2 regions of the Virgibacillus sp. FSP13 genome follow, and region 1 is predicted to be linked to the other one. Evidence: predicted binding sites of a transcription regulator. Region 1 holds the regulator's gene; the other holds the start of a gene.
What was found. Region 1 encodes CtsR, which represses protease genes until heat stress. Its sites were predicted from a motif close to ATGGTCAATAAAGGTCAAACA; they were not measured.

Region 1 (8,721 bases):
AATCTTCTAGGCAACACAACATCTGAAAAAATAGAATCCATAAGATATAACAAAATGCTAATCACAAACTTAGCACATACGCTTCCAATGTATTTGATGTTTCTGGAGGTGTATTGCTAGACTCCATACTTAATGGTAAGGGAAATAAAGGCTTTAAAGGCAGTAATGTGCCAGGTGAAAACAAAAGATAGTAGGTTAATCCCCTTTTATTATCGATTAGTAAACCGATGAGGACCAATAATGCAAATATGGCATTAGCACACTTCTTATTAGAAATCATTCCCCAGATATTGTAAACAAAAACCCCATAAAAAGAACTTGGAGGGGGCTATCTTCCAAGAAAAGAAAAAAAGAATATTTTATAAAAGACTACAGAACATGGGCTGCGAGGTAAATATTCAAGAAACAAAATCAGCCTAAATCAATTTATCACATCGTAACAAAAATTTTAAATGGTTAACTCCATTATAGGAAGGCGCAAAAATCAGCATTAAAATCCCATTTTGGTTAAAAAGAGCCATCTTTAAAAAATGAACATAATTTTTAAATTCTTAAATTGTAAACTTTACGTAATGGTAGGATTACCAGAACAGGTCAATCAAAGACAGCAGCTTTATCAGGATCTCTTAAAAAATCAAATAGCATATTAATTTGTGATTCTGTATTTCTGCTAGTAGATAGGATTGGCAAATCATTTGCTGGAAAAAAGTTAATGTCATTTGTTTCTACTCCGGTATTTGCATTTCCACCGATAATCTCACACCGAATAAATATTTTATAATAATGATGGGCCTGTGGTGGATGCGGGTGATCGTTCATATCTAAAACGGCAAGTAATTTTCTTGCTTTCACATCGTAGCCTGATTCCTCTTTTATTTCTTTTATAGCATTTTTGGAGGCAGACAAACCTATGTCGCAAAATCCCCCGGGCAATGACCATCTATCATCAATCTTTTCTTTAACCATTAAAATTTTGTTATCTTTAAATACGACACCACGAACATCTACTTTTGGTGTTTGATATCCTGTTTCACTGGCAAATAGATTCTTTACCTTTTCTATTTCCACATCGGTATATTCTGCTATAATTTCTATACTTATTTGGCGTAATGCTTCATATCGCTCTATATCGAATTTGTCCTTTGAAAAGGCTAATCCAGATTGGGATAAAGATTGGATCTGTTTTGCCCAATTTAGCCATTTATGACTCATATATAACTCCCTTTTCCTATTATTCAAATTCATACGCATTAACCTGAACCTCGTATCGAATTCCACTTTTTATCATACATACCTATTCTATAATTAAGCTCAAAAACCCTTTTCTAACAAAATATTTCCTTTAAAACAATCATATATATGGAATTAATGTTCATGAAAATTTGACTGTTTATTTTGATTACTTTACTGTAAAATGAAGCGATACATTTAATTGTGAAGGAGGCAGTGTGAATGGCAATAAATTTTGATCAACTATTTGGGGATCATTTTCTGCTTATTATGCTACGGGTATTTATTGCATTACTATTATCAGGGTTGATCGGCTTTGAGCGGGAAATGAAAAATCACTCTGCCGGTTTCCGTACGCATATACTAGTAGGGATTGGCTCTTGCTTAATGATGTTGCTATCACTATATGGCTTTGAGGCTTATATTGATAGCTATGAAAATGTGCGTTTTGACCCAACGCGTATTCCTTCATATGTTATTAGTGGTATTGGTTTTCTTGGTGCTGGAACGATTATTGTTTATGGTGGTACAATCCGTGGTTTAACTACTGCGGCCTCAATTTGGGCTGTGGCTGGGTTAGGATTGGTTGTTGGGATTGGAATGTACGCTACAGCTGTTTTTACAACACTTGTAATCCTGCTGAGTTTAATCTTTCTTAATAATTTTGAGAGGCTATTTACGAGAGGGCGCTCGTCGATGCTGATTGAAATTGTGGCATTGCCAGATTTGCAAATTAGTAACATTGTATCTGTCATGGAATCATATCATGTAACGATCAAAAAGGTGGAAATTGTCAAGGTTGAAAATGACTTGAGAAGTATTTTTATAAAGGTACATCAAGACTCTGATCTGGATAGGATGTCATTGTTTGAGGGGATTTCCAAATTAAAGTTTGTAAAAAATATTGCAGAGAGAAATTAAACAGAAATGATATGCTTCATTGATGAATCTTATTTTCTCTACATAATGGGTTTTGATTCCTCCAACATTGTCTAAAATAAAAAGGAACAATGTGTTTGCATCTCTTGTAATTTGTCGTATAATATAAACATAGTCAAAGATAGTCAAAGTCAAAACGATTACGATATTAACAACGAAGAGTTAGCTCATTGGAACAAGAGGAGGAGGGTCATGGGTAACATCTCAGACGTTATTGAGCAATATTTAAAACAAATACTTCAGCAGGCAGCTCAAGATGCTATTGAAATTAAACGTAGTGAAATAGCCGATCAATTTCAATGTGTTCCATCACAAATAAATTATGTGATTAATACAAGGTTCACGGTGGAAAAAGGGTATATAGTAGAAAGTAAACGTGGTGGTGGTGGATATATTCGAATCATTCGAGTGAAGCACCAAGAGAAATCGGAATTACTTGATGAAATTATTGAAATGATTAATCCCACCGTGACACAACAGGCGGCTCTTGACGTTTTAGAACGGCTATTAGAGGAAAAGTTAATTACAGAGCGAGAAGCTAAAATTATGGTTAGTGCAATTGGCCGAAATACATTAGCATTTCAATTGCCGCTTCGTGATGAAGTACGTGCACGTGTGTTAACAGCAATGTTGACAACGTTAAAATATCTGAATAAGTAATGATAGGCAAGATAAGGGAGGAGGAAATAAATAATGGAATGCCAAGAATGTCATAAACGCCCCGCCACGGTTCATTTTACCCAGTTAACTAATGGAAATAAAATAGAAGTCCACGTATGTGAAATCTGCGCAAAGGAAAAAGGGTATATGACTGACCCAGAAGAAGGTTATTCCCTTCATGATTTATTGACAGGTTTATTTAACTTTGAATCGTCGCCAATGGGGAATCATAATAATTCATCTGCATTTACACCATCAAAGGAATTGCAATGCCCACAGTGTGAAATGACGTTTTCCGAATTCAAACGCATTGGGAAATTTGGCTGTTCATCATGTTATCATACATTCGCTGATCGCTTGGACCCGATTTTGCGCCGGGTTCATAGTGGAAACACAAAACATTCAGGGAAAATCCCTAAACGTCAGGGCGGCGATTTGCATGCCAAAAAACAACTGGACGATTATAAAGTGGAACTTAAAAATTTGATCGACCGAGAAGCATTTGAAGAGGCGGCAACCGTTCGCGATAAAATTAAAGAATTAGAAAAGGAAATGCGGGGTGATAATTCATGACATTGCAGAACTTCATGGATGAGGCTATTAGTCCCTGGATGCGTGAAGAGGGGCCAGACAGTGATATTGTCTTAAGCAGTAGAATTCGATTGGCACGTAACTTTGATCAGGTTTCTTTTCCACTTATCGCTGAAAAGGAGGAGCTTGAAGAGGTTCGCCAATTTTTTGAAACAGAATATGCACATAGATCATTTCAAGACTATCAAGATTTTGAATTCATATCAATACCAGATTTAACGTCAACAGAAAAACGGGTTCTAGTAGAGAAACATCTAATTAGTCCACATCTAGCCAAAGATAAACAGGTTGCTGCTGCACTTATTTCGAAAAACGAACAAGTTTCTGTCATGATTAATGAAGAAGATCATATCCGGATGCAGCTTTATTTTCCAGGACTTCAACTAGACAAAGCATTGGAGAAGGCATTCGAATTTGATGATTGGTTGGAGGAGAAAATTAATTATGCATTTGATGAAACAAGGGGTTATTTAACAAGCTGTCCGACAAATGTAGGGACTGGAATGCGTGCCTCGGTTATGATGCACCTTCCTTCACTAGCATTGACACGACAAATTAATCGAATGATCCCAGCCATTAACCAATTAGGTCTTGTCGTCCGGGGAATTTATGGAGAGGGTAGTGAAGCACTAGGAAATATTTTTCAAATTTCCAATCAGATTACCCTTGGAAAGTCAGAAGAAGATATTGTTGAAGATTTACAAAGTGTTGTAAAGCAATTGATTGAACATGAACGACGAGCAAGGACAAGATTAATGGAACAGTCAAGTACCCGCTTGGAAGATCGTATTTATCGTTCGTACGGTGTTTTGAAATATAGCCGTATTATCGAATCAAAAGAAGCGGCAATATGTTTATCAAACGTTCGTCTTGGGATTGATTTAGGTTTAATTGAGAATGTCTCAAGAAATATACTTAATGAATTAATGATTCTTACACAGCCGGGATTCCTACAGCAATATGCAAAGAAAAATTTGACTGCCAATGAACGGGATGTACTACGGGCATCGCTAATTCGTGAACGGTTAAAATTAGAAAAATAGGAGGAGACAACTATATGATGTTTGGACGTTTTACCGAGAGAGCACAAAAGGTTTTAGCCTTATCACAAGAAGAAGCGGTTAGGCTCGGCCATAACAATATTGGAACGGAGCACATTTTATTAGGACTTGTCCGTGAAGGGGATGGGATTGCCGCTAAAGCGTTACAGTCGCTAGGATTAGAAGTGGAAAAAATTCAGCAAGAAGTGGAGCAGCTTATTGGTGTTGGTAAACAGACGATGCAAACGATTCATTACACACCAAGAGCCAAAAAGGTAGTCGAGTTATCACAGGATGAGGCAAGAAAGCTAGGGCATTCCTATGTAGGAACGGAACATATATTGTTAGGGCTAATCCGTGAAGGCGAGGGTGTTGCTGCTCGTGTTTTAAATAATCTTGGTGTAAGTTTAAATAAAGCACGACAACAAGTACTACAATTATTAGGTAGTAACGAATCACAAGCAGGTCGCCAAGGTAGGGGCCAATCAACCAATGCTAATACACCGACACTTGATTCGCTTGCAAGGGATTTAACTGCAACAGCGAAAGAAGGAAATGTTGACCCTGTCATTGGTCGAAGCAAAGAAATTGAGCGCGTTATTCAAGTGCTAAGCCGTCGTACCAAAAACAACCCCGTATTAATAGGTGAACCAGGGGTTGGTAAAACAGCTGTAGCAGAAGGCCTGGCACAGCAAATTATTAACAATGAGGTTCCAGAAATATTGCGTGATAAACGGGTTATGACGCTTGATATGGGTACAGTTGTTGCAGGAACGAAATATCGTGGTGAATTTGAAGACCGCCTAAAGAAAGTGATGGAAGAGATCCGTCAAGCAGGCAATATCATTTTGTTCATCGATGAATTGCATACATTAATAGGTGCTGGTGGTGCGGAAGGCGCGATTGATGCATCTAATATTTTAAAACCGTCTCTGTCACGTGGTGAGCTTCAATGTATTGGTGCAACAACATTAGATGAATACAGAAAATACATTGAAAAAGATGCAGCATTAGAACGTAGATTCCAGCCGATCCAAGTTGATGAACCAACTTTAGAGGAAACGATTCAAATTTTAAAAGGACTTCGTGATCGTTATGAAGCACACCATCGTGTAACAATTACAGATGAAGCGATTGAAGCTGCGGCCAATTTATCTGATCGTTATATAACAGATCGGTTTTTACCCGACAAAGCAATTGATTTAATTGATGAAGCAGGTTCCAAGGTCCGCTTGCGGTCGTATACGATTCCACCAAATTTGAAAGAATTGGAACAAAAGCTTGAAGAAGTACGTAAAGAAAAAGATGCGGCGGTACAAAGCCAAGAATTTGAGAAAGCAGCATCTTTACGTGATTCCGAACAACGCTTACGAGAAGATTTGGAAACAACTAAAAATCAATGGAAGGAAAAACAAGGTCAAGAAAGCTCTGAGGTGGTTGTTGAGGATATTGCCTCTGTTGTTTCTACATGGACGGGAGTTCCTGTCGCGAAATTAACAAAAGACGAAAGTGATCGATTGTTAAACATGGAAGATGTTTTACATGATCGTGTCATTGGTCAGGAGGAAGCAGTAAAAGCAGTCTCAAAGGCAATTCGCAGAGCACGGGCAGGGTTAAAAGACCCGAAACGTCCAATTGGTTCTTTCATTTTCCTTGGACCTACAGGAGTGGGAAAAACAGAATTGGCACGTGCTCTAGCAGAATCAATGTTCGCTGATGAAGATGCGATGATCCGAATTGATATGTCTGAGTATATGGAGAAACATGCCACATCTCGGCTTGTAGGTTCACCTCCAGGTTATGTTGGCTATGAAGAGGGCGGACAATTGACCGAAAAAGTACGGAGAAAACCTTATTCCGTTGTGTTGCTTGATGAGATTGAAAAGGCACATCCTGAAGTATTTAATATTTTATTACAAGTATTAGAAGATGGCCGATTAACAGATTCCAAAGGTAGAGTAGTTGATTTCCGCAATACCGTGTTAATTATGACTTCTAATGTTGGAGCAAGTGAGTTGAAGCGGAATAAATATGTTGGTTTCAACCTTGGTGAAGAGGGCCAAGAATATAGTGATATGAAATCAAAAGTAATGGAAGAGTTAAAAAAGGCATTTCGTCCAGAATTTCTTAACCGTATCGATGAAACAATTGTATTCCATTCATTAGAGAAAAAACATATGAAAAACATTGTTACGTTGATGGTACAACAATTACAACGACGATTAAAAGAGCAGGATATTAACTTCTCTGTGACAGATAAAGCCTTAGAGAAAATTGCCAGCGACGGTTTTGATCCGGAATATGGAGCGCGACCATTGCGTCGATCGATCCAGAAAAACGTTGAGGACCTACTTTCTGAAGAATTGCTGAAAGAAACAATCGCCAAAGGGCAAAAGGTAAAAATCGGGCTAAATAATAAAGGTGAATTTACCGTTTTAGCCTAGACAAAAACACCTGAGCTTGTGTGAATATATCAAAGCCAGTAGGATGTTCCTGCTGGCTTTTTCCAAAAAAGCTTATTCTTAATGACTCAACTTTTGCGGCGTGAAATAGACAAATATGCCTTGATAAAATGTGGAAGGATGAATATTCACTGCTTAAGTTGACTTTGGATTAATCGCATTTAAATAAGCTGTGACTGCAGGACTCTTTTCTATAAGTACGCGCATTTCCCACCGTCCGGGATCGTTCCGGGTGGATGCTTTCCGCGGGCACGGCCTCAGCCTCCTCGAGAAAACCACTCTGCGGGGTCTTCGGACACGTGCTATTCCCGCAGGACAAGGAAGGCTTCGTCAGCGATACATCGCACGAAGAAAAAGTGCTTTTCTTTTTCGAGGAGTCACCACCCTCCACTCACCCGGACTAGTGAAGCGATAGGATGCGACTTGACAGAACACATACTACTACAGTTAATGGTAGTAAATGCGAAACCAGTGGAGGAAATACGCGGAGACTCCTGGGGGAGGAAAGGCCTAGGTGAGACCCCGCAGTGCGACGAGCAAAACTCCCACCGAGTAAGCTTCGAGTTGCGAGGAGCGCTACTTCATCGAAATTACTTGCAACGCGACGAGCACCTAGCACGAGGAGGCTCAGCAGCCGCCCCCGGAAAGCGTAGTGTATTTCCGGAACGGCGAGGAAGCAATTTTTTAGTTATTACGCATTTTGTATATAAATCAACAAATGTTCTCAATAAAGCAAGTAATCGCAGTCTCAATCTTAACAGTCTTTAGGTTTACCAGAGTTGTCAAGGCAATTATTAGAAACGTTTGCCTTAGCTAACTGTATGATCTTATTTTATTGGTACGAAAGTTGTGTGTAAATGATTGTTTTTTTGTCTGCATTCGGCGTATAGGTATTAACAATTGCCGTTTGGGGTTTGTGGCATAGATATGGAATAGAATTTATAAAAATGATAGATTGTTGTAACTTTAATGTTATGTAATTCGTATACAATAGAGTTAGATTGAAAGGGATGGATGGAGTGGCAAAGCGGAAGACAAAATTTGTATGTCAGGATTGTGGTTATGAATCTGCAAAATGGATGGGAAAATGTCCTGGTTGCAATAATTGGAATACATTAGTAGAAGAAATGGAAGCATCTACTATTAAGAATCGGAGCGGGTTATCAGGAGAGAGAAAACATGCTAGTAAACCCGAAAAAATCACAACGATTGAATCTCAAAAAGAGCCGCGCATTACAACGACGATGAAGGAATTTAATCGGGTACTTGGCGGTGGAATTGTGCCAGGTTCACTTGTATTAATTGGTGGTGATCCAGGGATTGGGAAATCGACATTACTGTTACAAATATCATCTCAATTAGCAGACAAGCAATTACCTGTACTCTATATTTCGGGAGAGGAATCCGCCAGACAAACAAAGTTACGCGCGGATCGCCTTGGAGTAACCGCTGATTCATTATATGTTTTGCCCGAAACGAACTTATATGATATAGCAAATCACATTGAGCACGTAAAGCCATCTTTTGTCGTGATTGATTCTATTCAAACAATTTTTCGCGAAGAAGTCACGAGTGCTCCTGGTAGCGTGTCACAGGTTCGGGAATGCACAAGTGAATTAATGAGAATAGCTAAAACAAACGGAATCCCGATTTTTATTGTCGGGCATGTCACGAAAGAAGGGGCTATTGCCGGACCAAGAATGCTCGAACACATGGTTGATGCGGTCCTCTATTTTGAAGGGGAAAGACATCATACTTATCGTATTGTACGTAGTGTAAAAAATCGCTTTGGTAGCACA
Region 2 (11,796 bases), on a different contig from region 1:
AGTATCCTTTTAGCGATTGCTCTTGTGGCTGTACTTGGTCCCAGCTTACGTAACGCAATGATAGCCGTTGGGATTGTTGGTGTACCACAGTTTGCCAGAATTGTTCGCTCGGCAGTTTTATCTGTCAAAGAAACGGAATATATCGAGGCAGCAAAAGCCATTGGAGCTAAACATGGTAGAGTTTTAATGCAGCACGTCCTACCAAATTGTGTTGCCCCGATAATCGTTCAGGCTACACTAAGTGTTGGTACAGCAATCTTAGATGCAGCTGGTTTAAGCTTCCTAGGTCTTGGAGCGCAACCACCAACACCCGAATGGGGGGCAATGTTAAGTGACGGGCGTGCGGCACTACAGAACGCACCATGGGTAGTAACATTTCCGGGACTCGCTATCTTCTTCGTTGTCCTTGGATTTAACCTATTTGGTGATGGATTGCGCGACGCATTAGATCCAAGGTTAAAACAATAGTGACATTTCTGATAATAATATTGTATGATTAAAGGTAAAGCAACTGCTTTACCTTTTTCTTTTTTTAAAGGCTGTTTTAAAAAGTGAGGTGTAACCAGATGACAAAATATATTCCTGTTTTAATTTGTGTGTTTTTCGCATTTATCCTATTTTTCATATCCTTCAATGGTTCTGCAGACAAGCATATAAATACGTACCCCAATCTTCCAGCACCGATTGGCGAAGAAAAGATTTTAATCACATCTGCTGGTCAAGCAGCTGAAGGAACAATACTGCTAACAATTGCTGAAAACCTAAACCTTGAAGCCGATTATCGTCCGCGGGCTTTGGCAACTGATCTTTATGATTATCAAAGTGTTGTCATTCTCCTTGGGTTCAGTGCGAACGGATTGGCGCAAACCCCTAGATCCTTTGTAGAAGAAGTATCACGAACAGAACAGATCGTAAAAGAATCAAAACGAATGGAATTGCCGATCATTCTTGTTAATCTTTCTGGAGGACATCGTGAGGATAAAGAAACAATAAAACTTTTCAACGAGACAGTTCCTTATGCCGACTATTATATCGGATTAAAAAATTTAAGACATCCAAATCAATTAGTATCCACACTCAAAGCTCATCATGTGCCAACAACATTGGTTACACAGTTAGACGATATATCTACACCCTTCAACTCGGCATTTCGATAATGGTCATATTTATAAGAAAGGCCTGATATTATGCTCAAAGAAAAAAGTTATTCCTTAATTGGTTTTCTAGGGCTTCTATTCCTTACATATGGTGAATTGTTCCCAACCTTTATTCCGAACTGGTCCCTATTTATTAGTGACAACATTAACGAGAGTATCGTGATGCATGATAGTGGACAACTATTGGTAACTGCTTTTGCTTTCATAGCAAAATATGTACTGATTTACTTTTTCATTTATTTTGGTTCCATGTTGCTTGCCCACGCCATTACGAGACAGGTAGAATCTATTCGTTTTTCCTTATTGTTTATCAGCATAACGATGATAGCCATCACTTTGTTTAACCAAATTTATCATGAACACTTTTCCTATCTTGGCCATATGGTAACGATCGGAACAGTTATTCTTCTTAACCTATACATACCGAAGCAAAAGCATTTTTATTTTATTTTTTCAATCGTTCTTTTTCTCATTTTAATGGCCAGCGAATGGCTGCAACTGATTCCTGCACTGTCCCAATTTGGGTTTGGGACTAATGATATGGCGGTGAGTATTAAAATTGCCGACAGCTATTTTACCGAAAATAGATTGTACAACACACTGGCAACGATCTTTTTTGTTGCCTTTCTAACCATTGCTGTCATTTTAAGCTTCCTCATTCATCTTGTAAATAAACAATTTTACACATTAAAAAAATATCAACAGCAAGAAGAAGAATTAAAGGAGACGCGCATTGCACTCATTGAATCATCTGTTTATCAGGAAATAAATACATTAGTACATGATTTAAAAACACCATTGGTAACGGTGGAAGGATTGACCTCACTGATAAATTTAAAAATGCAGCCAACAACAGACACCTATGTACAAGAGTATTTCAACCGCATGGACAAGTCATTAGAAAAAATGAAGGATATGATATCGGAAATTCTCTATGAAAATATCAAGCAGCAAATTCCTGTTCAAGAATTACTGGAATATGTTACAAGTCATCTTGATCTGAATGAACAACAAGTTGATTTAGTAATCAATGTTCAGGAAAACGTGCCACCGATCTATGTTAATAAAATTCGGTTTTCCCGTGCTATCTCGAATATTTTAGAAAATGCGATTACATCTTTTTCCGGAAAAGCAGGATATATTCACATCCATGTCAAAAGAGTAGGTAGTGGTATTTTACTTCGCATACAAGATAATGGACCTGGCATCCAGTCATCCCATTTAAAAAATATTTGGCAAGACGGTTTCAGCACAAAAAACTCATCTGGAATTGGACTTTCTTTTGTCAAAAAGGTAGTAGAAAATCATTGCGGAAGTATTACGGTCAACAGTATTCCTGGAAGCCATACACAAATGAATATTTTACTTCCGATCCATAAAGAGGGTGAAAAAGTAAATGGGTACAACCATTCTAATAGTCGATGATAATGAAGATATACGTTTTACATTAAAAGAGATATGTCATTATGCAGATTGGGGGGTATTAGAAGCAGCGACAGGTAAACAGGCGATTGATTTGTATACAAAAATGAACCCTGACCTTGTTTTATTGGACTATCACATGCCAGATTGGGACGGAGTAAAAACGACAAAAGCAATACGTAATGTAAGTCAAACGGTGCCAATTATTGTGTTAACAGTTGATGAACGTCAAGAAATAGCAGATACCTTTCTTAATGCTGGAGCAACCGATTTTGCCTTAAAACCAATTAAAGCTCCCGACCTACTTTCACGTATCCGGATCAACTTGAAAATCGGTAGACTGACGGAAAATCAAAATAGTGTATTTGTTGATAAAGGAATCAATCAAGCCACACTCATGTCGATCAAAAATTATTTGATTCAGCAAGATAATCCCTCGACAATTAATGATATTCAACAAGCATTGCCGATTGCTTATCAAACCGTACATCGCTACTTAATTTACCTTGAAGGAAAAGGTGAAGTGGAAGTAATTTCGAAATACGGGAAAAAAGGACGTCCAAAAAACACCTACAAATTTATTTAACTTCCTGCATGACGGTTTATATTCTTTATAAACGGGAATGATGGAAGGTGTATTTTATTATTGAACAAATTTGTCGATCGTTTTTGTTTGACCTTTTTTGACCTATTAGTTATGATAAAACTATCCAATCCAAATGGATCAATTTGAAGAATTAGGAGGATTTACACATGAATTTAATACCTACAGTTATTGAACAAACAAACCGTGGAGAACGTGCATACGATATCTACTCACGTTTACTTAAAGACCGCATCATCATGTTAGGAAGTGCAATTGACGATAACGTAGCAAATTCGATTGTTGCGCAATTACTTTTCCTAGAAGCAGAGGATCCTGAAAAGGACATTTCCATTTATATTAACTCACCAGGTGGCTCGATTACAGCTGGTATGGCGATATACGATACGATGCAGTTCATAAAACCAGATGTATCAACAATCTGTACTGGTATGGCAGCATCAATGGGGGCTTTCCTATTAACTGCCGGCGAAATTGGAAAGCGTTATGCACTACCAAATAGTGAAGTAATGATTCACCAACCACTAGGCGGTACACAAGGTCAAGCAACAGATATTGAAATTCACACAAGACGTATTTTAGAAATGCGGGAAAAACTAAATCAAATCATTGCCGAACGAAGTGGCCAACCATTAGAAGTGATTCAACGTGATACAGAACGTGACAACTTCATGACTGCAGCAAAAGCAAAAGAATATGGCTTGATTGATAAAGTTCTAGAACGCAAAGACGATAAATAATTTAAATCCCCTGACTAATTCCAGTCGGGGGATTTTCTTTTTCTATTTGCAAAAAACGCCTTGCAAGTCTATTACATCTTTGTTTCAGTAACAAATGTAACTAAATGTGTAATCGCAGCCTCTTCATCAGCACCATCACCAATTAACGTAATCGTTTCCCCTGTTCCAATCGCTAAACTCATTAATCCCATAATACTTTTCGCGTTAATTCGCTTGCCATCCTTTTCTAAAAATAAATGTGATCCATACCGATTTGCCTCCTGTACAAATCGTGCTGCAGGCCTTGCCTGTAATCCTGTTTCAAGTTCAACTGTCACTGATCGCTCAACCACTCTGATCATCCTCTCCAATGTTGTAAACGCTGTCATTATATCTCTTAATAAGCAAAACAATAGTAAAACACCCATCAGTCCTTGAGGTTAGTGTAAATCAAGATGTTCAGGTCCGTTGATTTCTAATTTTAAAAATGTAGAATGTTACGGACTTGAACACGATGCAAGGAAGAACTTCATTCATTTAAGAATACTGCTTATTAGGGCAGGATAAATTATCAACAATTGTACCATGAAAACTAATTAAAGTGAATACTTATTCAGTTTTCGATTAATTCACCGCTTCGAATTTTCTCAGCATACTCATCAATTTTTTTTAGCCGGTGATTGACACCAGATTTTGATATCTTTCCACTTGACACCAGTTCCCCAAGCTCTTTTAACGAAACATCCTGATGTTGGACACGCAAAACTGCTATTTCCCGCAGTTTTTCTGGTAATACTTCCAAGCCAACCGCTTTTTCGATTAGATTAATATTTTCAATCTGTCGAAATGCTGCTCCAATTGTTTTATTTAAGTTAGCTGTTTCACAGTTTACTAAGCGGTTGACCGAATTCCGCATATCGCGAACAATGCGTACATCCTCAAATTTAAATAATGCGTTATGTGCACCAATTATATTAAGAAATTCTGTAATCTTTTCAGCTTCTTTGATATACGTAATATAGCCTTTTTTACGTTCCAACTTACGCGCTTTCAGATCAAAACTATTCAGCAAGTCACATAATGCATCATTATGCTCTTGATAAAAATTATAAATCTCTAAATGATAGGATGATGTTTCCGGATTATTTATCGACCCACCTGCTAAAAAAGCTCCACGTAAATATGATTTTTTACAGCAAGACTTCTTTAGAAATTGGTTTGAGATCGTACGAACAAATGTATACGGTTCTCTCAAGATATCAAGATCCAATAATAGTTCTTGAACATCTTCTTTCATTCTGACGATATAAATATTATTTTTTTTCAACTTCATTTTTTTCCGAACAAGTAACTCAACGGGAAACGAATAAGAAGTTTTGATCAATGTATAGATACGGCGTGCAATAGCTGCATTTTCTGTTTGTACATCAAGTGTATAATCTTGTTTAGATAACGAGATAGCACCGTTCATGCGAATTAAGGCAGCTAATTCGGCAGTCGTACAGCATTCATCTACCTCCATTGCTGTTAATTCCTTTTTAATTTCAGATGCAAACGACAATTTATTCACCTCCGCCTAACAATTAATGGAACCTATTGATCAATGATCGAGTATAGTAAGGCAGCAATTTTATTTGTATCGTGACGAAGTGTTGCTTGGGAATGATCAATAATATCCCCTTCAACAATCTGCAAATTCATAGCAAGTAACTGATCCGTATCATAAACAACGGGATCAGCATTTTCTTCTGCATAAATCTCACGGACTGTCTCACTAATCGGCTCATTGTGTACAACAATCGAATCCACACAGCCCTCACCAATATGATCATGTATAGCTTGCACATGGTCACTAGCAGTATATCCTGTTGTTTCTCCCGCCTGTGTCATGACATTGCAAACGTAGACCACATTTCCTTTTGCCTCACGAAGTGCTACATCTATTTGCGGGATAATAAGATTCGGCATGATACTTGTATACAAACTCCCTGGTGAAATGACGACCAAATCAGCCTGTTCAATCGCCCTGACAGCATTAGGCAATGGTTTAACTGGCTGCGGTTCTAAAAACACCTGCTTAATTTTTTTATGTGCTAATGGAATAGATGATTCACCAGACACAATTGACCCATCGTCCATTTCTGCATGTAACGACATACTTTCATTTGATATTGGGTAAATATTTCCTTTTACATTAAGTACACGACAAATTTCTTTAATTCCAGTATAAAAATCCCCTGTAAGAGAAGTCATAGCGGCCAGCAACAAATTACCCATTGAATGACCAGATAAACCATTACCATTGGCAAAGCGGTGTTGAAATAAATCAAGCAACATTGGCTCTGCATCAGATAAAGCGGCAATCACATTTCGAATGTCTCCTGGGGCAGGAATCGCCATTTCCGAACGTAACCTCCCCGTACTACCTCCGTCATCTGCCACTGTGACAAGTGCAGTTAAATTTATTGGCAGATCCTTCAGACCACGCAAAAGGACCGGCATTCCTGTTCCACCACCGATAACGACTACATTTGGTTGTGTCCTTTTACTCATATGTTATGGCCCTTCCCTTTATCAATATCACGATGGGTAATATGGGTAATATAGCCAGAAGATAATCTCTTCGCAAAATACTCAGTAATGGCAACAGATCGATGCTGGCCACCCGTACAACCAATTGCAACAACAAGCTGTGACTTACCCTCTTTTTTATATTGTGGCAGCATAAATTGGAGTAAATCGAGTACTTTTTCATTGAACTTTTGTGTGTCTGACCATTTAAATACATATGATGAAACTTCCTGATTCAGTCCTGTTAATGGCTGTAAGTGTGAAACATAATGCGGATTTGGCAAAAACCGTACATCAAAAACTAAATCAGCATCAATTGGTACCCCGTACTTAAACCCAAACGAAACCATATGAACAGAAAATATCTCTTGTTTTTCCTCTGAATAGGCATGGAGGATTTTTTCGCGTAATTCTCGTGGTTTTAAATTAGTTGTATCAATTACGCGTTGTGCTCTCCCTTTTAATTCATCTAATATTTTCCGTTCTTGTTTAATGCCATTTAGTGGCAATCCACCGACTGCAAGCGGATGTGAACGACGTGTTTCCTTATATCGAGTGACTAATGACTCATCTTTCGCATCAAGGAAGAGAATATGTTCTTGAAGCCAATCCTCGTCACCCAAAATATCTAATGCTTCAACTAATGAATCAAAGAATTCACGTCCACGTAAATCCATCACTAATGCAACACGTTGAATACTATTTGTTGCATCTTTCATTAATTCTAAGAACTTTGGTAACAATGCTGGGGGCAGGTTATCAACACAATAATAACCAAGATCCTCAAAGCTTTGCACAGCTACCGTTTTTCCGGCACCGGACATACCAGTAATAATAACTAATCTTGTTTCCTTATTATCTATATTGTTCACTGCGTCTCCTCCTTATGGTGCGGACGGATCGAGGCGTAGATCAAGCAGCTCATAATCTTTTGTATACGCAAACGATCCATATAACGTTTCACTTGATGCTAAGACATGATTGAAAATGTGATGATCCCCTTCAGCCATTGGTAATTCATGCACAAGATCAAGAGAAACCCATTCCAATTCTCCTTCTTTACAATGCTTTGTTAACTCACCATTAAAATAATGGGAAACAAAGGTGAACATCATCCACTCCTCTGTAATAGCCTCGTTTTCAAAAACACTGAAGGTAAAGACGCCAGCTAAATTCGGATTGATCAACGTTAAAGCTGTTTCTTCGTAAAACTCCCTTGTTACTGATTCCTTGATGGATTCACCTTGCTCCATTTTTCCTCCAGGAATCGCATACCAGCCACGTCGAGGCTTTTTTATTACTAAAACCTTTTTGTTATTGATTAATATGCAGTTTGTCACGCGTTGCATATGCATTGCACCTCATTAATTTATAAAAAACATTATCTCTATTATACAATGAATTTTTCCTTAGCAACAAGGATATGATTGAAAGGGATTTTTTTACTAATGAACCCGACAGAATTGGACAAACATAAAAAAAGACAGAGGCGACAAGCACCTCTGCAAAAAAACTAATTTATCTATTAAAAGGGGGTCAATTAGTTAATTATATTATACCCCAAAATTGTTTCGAGCATGTTACAACAGCGTTAAAATGCAATTACTTGTTTTTATTATGATTTTGCTGCTTTCAGTTCTTCAAGCAAATCCTCAATGTAACTTTGTGCTGATTGTGCTGCAATACTTCCATCACCAGTTGCTGTTACAATTTGTCGAAGTTCTTTTTCGCGAATATCTCCCGCTGCAAAAACACCTGGTACACTTGTTTCCATGTTTTCATTTGTTGGAATATAGCCATCGTCATTGGTTACTCCTAATGATTTAAATGATTCGCTAAGCGGTACCATACCAATATAAATAAACACACCATCTGCAGCAAATTCATTTTTTTCGCCGGATTTTTTATTATTTAGTGAAACACTACTTACTTTTCCTTCAGGGCCATTGATTGTATCAACAACCGTATCCCAAATAAACTCAATTTTTTCATTGTCAAATGCTCGTTGTTGGATAATCTTTTGTGCACGTAATTCATCACGGCGATGAATAATAGTCACCTTATTGGCAAAGCGTGTTAAATAAATACCTTCTTCAACAGCAGAATCCCCACCACCGACAACAACAAGGTCTTTTCCTTTAAAAAATGCCCCATCGCAAACGGCACAATAAGATACACCACGACCGCCTAATTCTTCTTCACCTGGAATACCTAACTTTTTATATTGAGCACCCGTTGTAATAATAAGTGCACGTGTTTTATATTCATGTTTTCCTGCTTTTACTAATTTGTAATCGCCATGGTCCTCAACATCTTTAATGTCACCATAAGCATATTCGGCACCAAACTTTTTAGCATGCTCGAACATTTTATTTGATAAATCCGGCCCTAAAATATGCTCATACCCAGGGTAGTTCTCTACATCTTCTGTGTTAGCCATCTGGCCACCTGGGATTCCTCGTTCAATCATTAATGTGTCTAAATCTGCCCGTGAAGCATAAACAGCCGCTGTCATACCAGCAGGTCCTGCTCCGGCAATGATAACATCATACATACGTTCTTCGGACATTGAATTTCAGCCCCTTTTCTCTATTATTGTTCAGCCAACTTAATCGTATAAGAATCGGTTCATTTCGTCTATTTTTCTGCTCAAATCTTTATAACCACGGTTCCTTTTCATTAGCTAGCACCGAATGTTGTCGACAGCCCTCTTTCCATAATGACATTGCTTTTGCCTGATCTCCTTCATGATAACTTGCAATACTGAACCATCTATAATATGAAGGATGATTTTTTACAACTCGCTTAACAAGTGTGCGAAAACGCATTACTGCTTCACGATACATTCCTGTTCTAGCAAGTGTAACTGCTATTCGTAATTTTTGCTGTTCTTGAATCGGATATACATTTTGTAACGACTGAATATGTTTTTCACATTCAACCTTCTGATCAAGTTCGCAATAAAAAACCGCCAAATTCGAATGACTGACTAATGAATCGGGTTCGTCTTGCAATATGTCAAGTTCAAGTTGAATCGCTTTTTCCCGAAACCCGGTATAAAATAATGCCTGTGCATAATCATGTTTTGCCTGTTTGTGTTCAGGAAATAATGTAAGCATCTCCTCGATTATTGGCATTGCTTTGTCCCATTCATTATTTTCCATATGATAAAAAACCGTTTCTTGGTAAATTAGAAGTTCATCCTCTTCTTCCAGATCCCAATCATCTTCATCTTCTTCATCTATATCAATTAAATGTAGCAAACTTTTGGCTTCTTCACTAAAATCGCCTTCAGGTTCAATAGTAAGATATGATTCCGCGTATTTTTTTGCATCATTCAGTAATCCTAAATGTGCGTAATTATTTGCTAATAAATAGTAACAATCCATATACTGATCACCAGTAGATTGCAATACATTTGTTAACAATTGATTTGCAGCATGGTACGAACCAATTTCCGTATAAATAATAGACATTTGACATTTGTACAACGGATCATTTGGCTTTTGTTCAATTGCTTTTTTTAACCACTTCAAAGCAATATCAAATTTTCTTTTGCGGAAGGCTTCCACACCTTTTGTAAAATAAAAGTCACCTTCAGGAATAAAAGGGAGAACATTATTTTGTCTACTCTTTACGATATTATTCTCTAAATGTTGCACACTTATCCCCCTGTTTCTTCATACATACATAATACTATACAAGCACTAAAGCTGACATAACTGCTTTAACAGTAACGTCAGCTACCTACTTCTTATTTAGGCTAGATCAAAGTATATCATATTTATCCATTGAAAGGGATTGCTTTTAAAAACAAAATGAAAAACTTCTACCTTTTTTGTAAGATAGAAGTTATAACGAACATTATTTATCTGGGGTTACCGCTTCATGAAGTAATTCATCTAATTGATTTTGATACGTTTCTTTTTGTTTCTCACTCCAGTGCAATGCTTCCGCCATGTAGGCAATTACATTATCTTTATGAGTTCGAACCCAATTAATGTCGAAAAATAATGCTCCTGTTCGACGAATAAAGAAGTCAACTGGTTTATATGTTAATTCGTACTCTAGTGCATAAATAAGCTGTGCAAAAACCACTGGATCAATAGCTACTTTCTTCGCTTCCTCTTGTTTTTCTTGATACAGCTCAAAAATGGTATCGATGTTTGATCCGTATTTCTTAACTAGCATTTGCGCTGTTTCTTCATCTATTTTTAAAGCAACAGCCTCTTTTACCTTCCGATCCTTGAAGCGTTTGTATCCATTTGAACCGCCAACTTCGCCACCCGAAATCGGTAAATTAAGGGTTTCTGATTTAGAGTATAGAATCCCTTCCTCGTCTTTTAATTGTTTTACCACAGTATTTACTGCCTGTTCCGCCATTTTACGATATCCGGTTAATTTACCACCAGCCATCGAAATCAAGCCAGAGTCGGAGATGAAAATTTCGTCTTTACGGGAAATTTCATCAGGGTTTTTTCCCTCTTCAGCGATTAACGGACGTAACCCCGCCCAACTCGATTCGATATCTTCAGCTTTCATTTCAAGGGAAGGAAACATATAATTAATTGCATCAATTAAATAATCTCGGTCTTCTACTGTCATTGTTGGATGTGCAATATTTCCTTCATAACTCGTATCAGTTGTTCCAACATATGTCTTGTTATCTCTCGGGATAGCAAAAATCATCCGGCCATCAGGTGCATCAAAATAAATCGCTTGTTGTAATGGAAACCGTTTTTTAGGAAATACCAAATGGACACCTTTCGTTAGATGCAACGATTTACCTTGTTTAGAACCATCGATTTCACGTAGATCATCAACCCAAGGCCCACAAGCATTGACGATTTTTTTCGCATACACGTTATAAGTTTCACCTGTAAGCTGATCACTAACTACTACACCAACTATTTTTCCGGATTCACCATAAATAAAATCAGTAGCCTTCGCATAATTGATCGCATGCGCACCTTTTTGAACTGCTTTTTTCATTACTTCAATGGTTAATCTGGCATCATCTGTTTTATATTCTACGTAATAGCCAGCCCCTTTTAATTCCTCTTTTTTAATAAGTGGTTCTTTTTGCAATGCTTTTTCCGGACTTAACATTTTCCGCCGTTCCCCTTTTTTAACGCCAGCAAGAAAATCATATACCCGTAAGCCGATATTTGTTGTAAACGGGCCAAACGAACCACCTTTATGAAATGGTAACATCATCCATTCTGGTGTTGTTACATGTGGACCATTTTCATAAACGATTGCCCGTTCTTTTCCGACTTCAGCAACCATTTTCACTTCGAATTGTTGTAAATAGCGTAATCCA

Region 2: a site for CtsR is predicted at 3,250-3,270, ahead of clpP (ATP-dependent Clp endopeptidase proteolytic subunit ClpP). Genes of this name have one in related genera too.

What each region holds. Positions count from the first base shown of each region.
Region 1 covers NZ_JBSVKG010000019.1:556-9,276, forward strand. The annotation lists gene ACW2QC_RS14585 (NUDIX hydrolase) at 595-1,212, opposite strand; gene ACW2QC_RS14590 (MgtC/SapB family protein) at 1,453-2,151, shown strand; gene ACW2QC_RS14595 (CtsR family transcriptional regulator) at 2,362-2,829, shown strand; gene ACW2QC_RS14600 (hypothetical protein) at 2,863-3,402, shown strand; gene ACW2QC_RS14605 (protein arginine kinase) at 3,399-4,463, shown strand; gene clpC (ATP-dependent protease ATP-binding subunit ClpC) at 4,478-6,904, shown strand; gene radA (DNA repair protein RadA) at 7,942-8,721, shown strand, end outside.
Region 2 covers NZ_JBSVKG010000013.1:51,017-62,812, reverse strand. The annotation lists gene nikC (nickel transporter permease) at 1-468, shown strand, start outside; gene ACW2QC_RS12350 (DUF6305 family protein) at 567-1,157, shown strand; gene ACW2QC_RS12345 (sensor histidine kinase) at 1,188-2,582, shown strand; gene ACW2QC_RS12340 (response regulator) at 2,554-3,165, shown strand; gene clpP (ATP-dependent Clp endopeptidase proteolytic subunit ClpP) at 3,333-3,923, shown strand; gene ACW2QC_RS12330 (HPr family phosphocarrier protein) at 3,995-4,255, opposite strand; gene whiA (DNA-binding protein WhiA) at 4,516-5,463, opposite strand; gene ACW2QC_RS12320 (gluconeogenesis factor YvcK family protein) at 5,496-6,455, opposite strand; gene rapZ (RNase adapter RapZ) at 6,452-7,336, opposite strand; gene ACW2QC_RS12310 (NUDIX domain-containing protein) at 7,358-7,822, opposite strand; gene trxB (thioredoxin-disulfide reductase) at 8,089-9,042, opposite strand; gene ACW2QC_RS12300 (tetratricopeptide repeat protein) at 9,131-10,135, opposite strand; gene ACW2QC_RS12295 (glycerol-3-phosphate dehydrogenase/oxidase) at 10,338-11,796, opposite strand, start outside.